Regions from separate parts of the Salinivibrio sp. ML290 genome, predicted to be linked through region 2. Evidence: riboswitches for the same ligand, from Rfam matches in the RefSeq annotation. Region 2 holds a riboswitch; each other region holds the start of a gene.
What was found. Region 2 has a riboswitch for thiamine pyrophosphate ahead of thiB (thiamine ABC transporter substrate binding subunit). Riboswitches for the same ligand answer to the same signal wherever they lie in the genome.

Region 1 (2,230 bases), on a different contig from region 2:
GCGCAATGGCGGGCTCGCGCCCTAGTTGACGAGTGCTTTCATTTGTCGGTAAATGTGTCTGCCCAGCAGCTCCGTCATGGTTTTGCCGAGAGTGTGCTGGCTCGCTGCCATGCGACAAATATCCCGCCGGCCATTATTCAATTGGAAGTCACGGAATCGGCACTGATCCAGCAAATCTCGGTGGCATTGCGAGAGCTACAACAATTGCGGGAGGCTGGTATGCATATCGCGTTGGATGACTTTGGCACCGGATATAGCTCATTGAGTTACCTTAAACAGTTACCCGTTGATTGGGTTAAACTCGACCGCAGTTTTATTCAAGACCTAGCCACTAACGCCAGTGACAAACACTTGGTGGGTAGCGTGATTGATTTGGCGCATGGGTTTGGTCATGGCGTGGTCGCCGAAGGGGTGGAAAAAGTCAGCCAGCAGCAGGTGCTGCAGACGATTGGCTGCGACCAAGTACAGGGCTTTTTATATGCAAAGCCGCTTGCTATAACCGACTTTGAGGACATTTTATCGCAAGGTAGACACGCGATGAACGCCGAGATCTCGCCTACCGCGCATTAAATGACGCCTCGGTGCGCTAGATTTGGCCCGCACCGAGGTCACTTTGAATCATTCAGTGGCTTCATGGACGGTTTCTTTAGTGTCCTCCCACACTTTTGATGAGTCTTCTTTTACTCCTTCCCAGGTGTTTGAGCAGCCGGCAACAAATAAGGTGGTGATCACAAGCAATAACGATAGCTTCATAGGGACTCCTGTTCGCACATTTTTGTTACGCGTATTTTACGCATTACTTATCCTACTCGAACCTCGAAAAAGGCTCCAGCGGCGAATAATACGCTTGCGCTTTGCCTGTGGGGTTAATATCCTGAACGACAGTTAGTCGGGGAGCAAGTGATTGCTGAGACTGCGAAAGCAGGACCCGTAGAACCTGATCCAGTTAGCACTGGCGGAGGGAACTGACACGTTCAGCACACGAAGTGGCGCATTTCGGCTTACTTCGTCTCCTTCCGCCCCTGATGATTAAGGGGCCAATATGAACCTATCTCCACCTGTTATTCTTACCATCGCCGGCTCAGACAGCGGTGGCGGTGCCGGCATTCAAGCCGATATTAAAGCGATTTCAGCCACCGGCGGTTATGCGTGCTCGGTGATCACCGCGTTAACCGCGCAAAACACCTGTGGCGTTGAGGCCGTCTCGGCAGTTGATCCTGGTTTTGTCCGCGCCCAGCTAGATGCGGTGTTGTACGATATGCCAGTGCGTGCGATTAAAATCGGCATGCTCGCCAACCAAGCGATTATTCGCGAAGTAGCTGCCGTGTTAGCGCGATCGCCACACTTACCGGTGATTTTAGATCCCGTGATGGTGGCCACCAGCGGCGATCCTTTGTTGGATGAACACGCCATGACAGCGTTGATTGAAGCGCTGATCCCACGCGCAACCGTGCTCACCCCCAACTTGCCGGAGGCGGCGCGATTAACCGGTCAGCCTGTCCCCACCTCCATTGAGCAAATGCATGCGTTAGTCCCCGCCTTGCGTCGCCTCGGCTGCCCGTACGTGATGCTCAAAGGCGGCCATTTACATCACGTTCCTGAAAGTGTGGATGTGTGGATTAGTCGAGATACTTGCCAAACCCTGAGCGCCCGTCGGGTTGAGACCGCGAATACGCACGGCACAGGCTGTTCACTGTCTGCCGCTATCGCCTCGTTTTACGCCCAAGGGATGACGCCTATCGAGGCCGGGCGCGCGGCGAAGCATTATCTCACCGACGCCTTGGCGCATAGTCAGCAGTTAAAGGTGGGAAGAGGCGCGGGGCCTGTGCATCATTTTTACGCCTACCCAGTCGAAGCGCGTCATCACGATGCGCAAGAAGCCTCAGTCGAATAGGCCGTTTTTCACGAATAGGGCACGTAAAGCGAGTCCGCCGCTGCTAAGGTGAAGCGGCGGACTGCTCGGGAAAGGCTAACAGCCAGTGTCGCGTGTGATAAATGGTGTCCGAATCACGCCGCCGACCAATGCGGTAAACGCTCGGCAGCAATGTAGAACACGCGATCGCCGGGGGCGACGTCTGTTTTAAGGTTGGGGTTAAGGGTAATACCTTCACCTTTGTCGAGACCAATTAACGTTGCATCGTATTCATGCTTTAATTGATTGAACAAGGTGCCGACGTCCGTGGCGCTCGCATCGGTGGGGTAACGCGCGCAATACTGTGTCATCCCTTGT
Region 2 (2,230 bases):
AATACTGCCCGGCCAGGTTCGAGAAGGGTTGAGCATCTTGGCTATTCAACCAGCGCGGTTTGCCAGTCACGCACCCATTGCTGGCGATTGCCCATCACTTCATCAGGCTGATACAGCAAGCTCTCTTGCGGTTTGTCCAAGGTGTAGAAGGCATCAGGCAAGTTGACATCGGTGACCGGATACATCCACTGAGTGGTTGGGATCACCGACTGTGCCGCATCACTGAGCATAAATTGTAAAAACGCATCCGCACGTTCCGGCTGATCGGTATAGGCTGATTTAGCGGCGACTTCGATTTGCATATAGTGCCCCTCTTCAAACATGGCGGCGGCAAAGCGATCGTCTTCATCGGCCACTAAGTGGTAAGCCGGCGAGGTGGTGTAAGAGAGCACCATGTCCGCTTCTTTATTGAGGAACATGTTGTAAGCTTCGGTCCAGCCTTTGGTCACAGTGATCGTGTTATCGGCAAGATCGCGCCATGCTTGTTGATTATTATCGCCGTACACTTTTTGGATCCAAAGCATTAGCCCCTGGCCGACCGTTGATACGCGCGGATCTTGGTAAATCACACTGATGTCATCGCGCTCCTCAATCAAGGCTTTGAGGCTTTTGGGTGGGTCGAGCAAACGAGTAGTGTCATACACAAAGGCAAAATAGCCGTAATCGTAAGGGATAAAGTATTTGTTATCCCACCCGCCAGGCACTTGCAGGCGCTCGGTATTGACCGCGTGCTCGGCAACAATCCCACTGCGCTCGGCTTCTTTCATTAAGTTGGTATCCATACCGAGTACGATATCGGCTTGGGTGGTTTCTCCTTCAATGCGCAGGCGATTAAGTAAGGCGGCCCCATCGTCGAGAGACACAAACTCAAGCTGGCAATCGCATTGCTGTTCAAATTTCGCTTTAATTTTAGGCCCCGCCCCCCATTCAGCAATAAAGGAGTCATAGGTATAGACAGTAAGCGGGTCCGCGGCGCGGGCGCCGAGTGATAATAGCGATAAAGAAACCAGAGTGAGAACAGAGGTAAAAACTTTCACAGCACGCTCCTAAGTTGGGCGTGGGTGTTGAGGCAAGTTGATGGCAACATCAAGTCTCAATCCCTACGCCAGTGTTAGCTGGATCAGGTTCGATGGGTCTAGCGCAGTGCGCAATCTCAGCCGTGAGGCTCCCCAATGAGTACGGTGGTATTGTACTGATTGGCTTAGGGTTAACCAAGCCTTTTAGTTGCCGAGTTGGTTAAGGTCCCAGTTGTAGTCGTATTCCAATGTTGCCTCTTGTGGCAATGGAATATCGCGATACTGGTTTATGTGAGCGATCACGCCTTGCTTATCGCCACCAAAGTCAGCTTCAAACCATTCATAAATTGAGGAAAGTTGCCATTTTTCCCCTTGCTGACTCACGCCTTTATCACTGTTAATGAAGGTATAGGCGGCGTGCTCGAGCTGTGCATCAAGTGCACTGGCTTGAAAGGCTTGTGGCTGAAGATTAGGGCAGCCAAGGCTGGCACAGTTGACCGCATAGTGGGTACGCGGATCTTGCCAAAGCGGGCGTAAAATCCGGTGTTCGATATCGTTTAAAGTGAGCGGCTCGCCAGCGACGGTAACCACTTCATCATCCCAAGGGCCAAAGCTAAATAGCCCACCGAGTTTGGTGATGGAACGGACCGGGTACTCGGCGATAATCAGTTTTACCGTGACCGCATTATAGAGGTTAACCCAATACGCGTATTGCTCGTCTTTGGTCAGGGTACGTGGGTCGCGCGCGGTGAGCATGTCAATGTAATGGTCGAGGGTTGCTTTGTCGTTATCCGTGACCGCGGCATAGTTAAATAAGGTGTGCTGCCCCTGAGATTGCAAATACTTATCGAGTAACACTTGCCAGCTGTGATGGGTAAACGTGGCTTGGCTGTCAGGGTTATGGGCATCCCACATTGCCCAGTAATCCGCTTTGGGCGCGGCTTGGCTGATGAGCGGAAACACTAACCAGAGCAGAAGTATAAAATGTTTTTGCATTGCCAGTCCTTAATGCGATCAAACCTTCTTTGAGACTAGACCAAGCGAGTCAGCGGTTGGTTTCATTGAGGATGGAAAAATGGGTTGAAGCGCCAATAAGTACGGGTAACACCGCGCTTATTGGCGTTCTTGGAGGGCGTATTACACCAAAAAGTCTGGTATTTGTTTTTCAAAGCGTGAGATATCGGCTTCGTGCTGCAACGTCAGACCGATGCTAT
Region 3 (2,230 bases), on a different contig from region 2:
GCTCTATCAAGGTATCGCGCATCACTTCCCAAGTCAGGTCTTCGGCAATGCCATTCACTTTCTCAAGCGCCTGATACATGGGCACAGTGCCAATCGGAACTGGGCTATTACGTAAAATCCACTCGCGAGTTTCGTGGATATTGCGTCCGGTCGATAAATCCATCACCGTATCCGCGCCCCAACGGGTCGCCCACACCAACTTTTCGGTTTCTTCTTCAATGGAGGAGCTCACCGCCGAGTTACCAATATTGGCATTCACTTTCACCAGAAAGTTACGCCCAATGATCATCGGCTCCGCTTCTGGGTGGTTAATGTTGGCAGGAATAATCGCACGCCCTTCAGCGACCTCTTGGCGCACAAATTCGGGAGTGATGTTTGATGGCAAGTGAGCACCAAAGCTTTCCCCAGGATGCTGGCGGTTTAGTTGCTCTTCACGATACTGTTGGCGACCCATATTTTCCCGAATAGCAATAAATTCCATCTCTGGGGTGATAATGCCTTGGCGTGCGTAGTGAAGTTGGGTCACACACTGATTAGGTTTTGCCCGACGGATAGACGGTAAGGCACTAAAGCGAAGATCATTTAAGGTTTCATCACTGAGGCGGGTCTGCGCATAGTCTGAGCTCACTGCATCAAGAAACTCTGTATCGGCACGCTCATCAATCCAGGCTTTGCGCACTGGCGCTAAGCCTTGGTAAATATCGATAGCACTCTGTGGGTCAGTATAAGGCCCTGATGTGTCATAAACCCGAATGGACTCGTTGGCCTCGTACTGCGGATTGTCTTTACTGCCACCCACAAAGGTCGGAGACAAATGGATCTCGCGCATCCCTACGCGAATATCGGGTCGCGATCCCTCGACATAGACTTTTTCCGATTTGGGGTAGGTTTGCGCAGAGAGAGAATCGATAAAGGACTTGGCCTCAAGACGGGCCTGTTTACGGGTCGACATAGCATTACTCCGGTGTTCATTATGGGAATTAATGCTTGCCGGAAAACGCTGAATTGAGATGTGAGCAAACTGGCAGACGCGTACGGCCTGTGATCTGATGCATCTCTTGTTCCCTTCGCTGGTCCTAACCAGATCAGGTTCAACGGATCCCACTTAACGTGGTCTCAGCCAATTGGCACTCCGACAAGTTCAATGCCAGTATAAGAAATCACCGCCGCAACAACAAGCGACGTAACACGATGTTTTCACTTAACCGGTGATGCGTGCTAGCAACCAAGCGCCCATCGCGGCTGCACTTAAGCACAACGCGAGATTGAGACCCACATTCAACAAAGCTTTCACTGTCTCACCATGTTGGAACAGCATCAAGGTATCTACTGAAAAGGTCGAGAAGGTAGTAAATGCGCCCAAAAAACCAATCGCAACCAGTTGGCGCCAAGGCACCGGAGCAATCACCTCTTGACTCATCGCCGCTAAAAAGACGCCCATCGCTAATGACCCGAGTACATTTACTATTAAGGTACCGTATGGGAATGCACGACCAAGCACCGCAACGCTCCACTCTGATACGAGAAAACGCGAGGATGCCCCTAATGCGCCACCAAGCCCTACCCACAATATGCTTACCACTGGGTGCTCCTTTCGATTGGTAAAAAGTCATCATACCGCGACATGTGAACAAGAAACAGGAGGAAGAAAAAGGGAAGAGAGGTGTGGTTGCTACCACAGAGAGTAGATACAAAAAAAGCACCGACGATGTCGATGCTTTGATATTTGGCAGGGGTAGAGGGATTCGACCGGGCTGGCGACCCAGCCCCCAACACGCCTTTTTGTAGTTTGCATGTTCACATCTTCCCTTAATCGGATTACGAGAAGCTTGATGATTCACATACAAAAAAAGCACCGACAATGTCGATGCTTTGATGTGTGGCAGGGGTAGAGGGATTCGAACCCCCAACACGCGGATTTGGAATCCGCTGCTCTGCCAATTGGAGCTATACCCCTGTAGATAGGTGCCTATTGTAGCGATCCCGCGACAAATTACCACCACCAATTACTCTTCAGACGTTTGATCGCTTATTTATAAAGCAAATCTTTCCCAGAAGTTCAATAACAAAAAAACCCCAGCTTTTCAGCTAGGGTTTCTAAATAGTGGCGGAGTGGACGGGACTCGAACCCGCGACCCCCGGCGTGACAGGCCGGTATTCTAACCAACTGAACTACCACTCCGCACCAATTCTGTATGACTAAAGACTTATATCTCTTTGCTTTAATCAA

Region 1: linked by a shared signal. The riboswitch ahead of thiD (bifunctional hydroxymethylpyrimidine kinase/phosphomethylpyrimidine kinase) and the one ahead of thiB (thiamine ABC transporter substrate binding subunit) in region 2 are both predicted to bind thiamine pyrophosphate.
Region 3: linked by a shared signal. The riboswitch ahead of thiC (phosphomethylpyrimidine synthase ThiC) and the one ahead of thiB (thiamine ABC transporter substrate binding subunit) in region 2 are both predicted to bind thiamine pyrophosphate.

What each region holds. Positions count from the first base shown of each region.
Region 1 covers NZ_MUEY01000007.1:207,296-209,525, forward strand. The annotation lists gene BZG23_RS08480 (putative bifunctional diguanylate cyclase/phosphodiesterase) at 1-570, shown strand, start outside; gene BZG23_RS08485 (entericidin EcnAB) at 619-753, opposite strand; TPP riboswitch at 881-981, shown strand; gene thiD (bifunctional hydroxymethylpyrimidine kinase/phosphomethylpyrimidine kinase) at 1,043-1,894, shown strand; gene BZG23_RS08495 (potassium channel family protein) at 2,008-2,230, opposite strand, start outside.
Region 2 covers NZ_MUEY01000004.1:58,985-61,214, reverse strand. The annotation lists gene thiP (thiamine/thiamine pyrophosphate ABC transporter permease) at 1-36, opposite strand, end outside; gene thiB (thiamine ABC transporter substrate binding subunit) at 42-1,037, opposite strand; TPP riboswitch at 1,081-1,182, opposite strand; gene BZG23_RS05470 (DUF547 domain-containing protein) at 1,221-2,012, opposite strand; gene leuD (3-isopropylmalate dehydratase small subunit) at 2,154-2,230, opposite strand, start outside.
Region 3 covers NZ_MUEY01000008.1:130,110-132,339, forward strand. The annotation lists gene thiC (phosphomethylpyrimidine synthase ThiC) at 1-952, opposite strand, end outside; TPP riboswitch at 1,046-1,145, opposite strand; gene crcB (fluoride efflux transporter CrcB) at 1,202-1,582, opposite strand; tRNA gene BZG23_RS09605 (tRNA-Trp) at 1,881-1,957, opposite strand; tRNA gene BZG23_RS09610 (tRNA-Asp) at 2,106-2,182, opposite strand.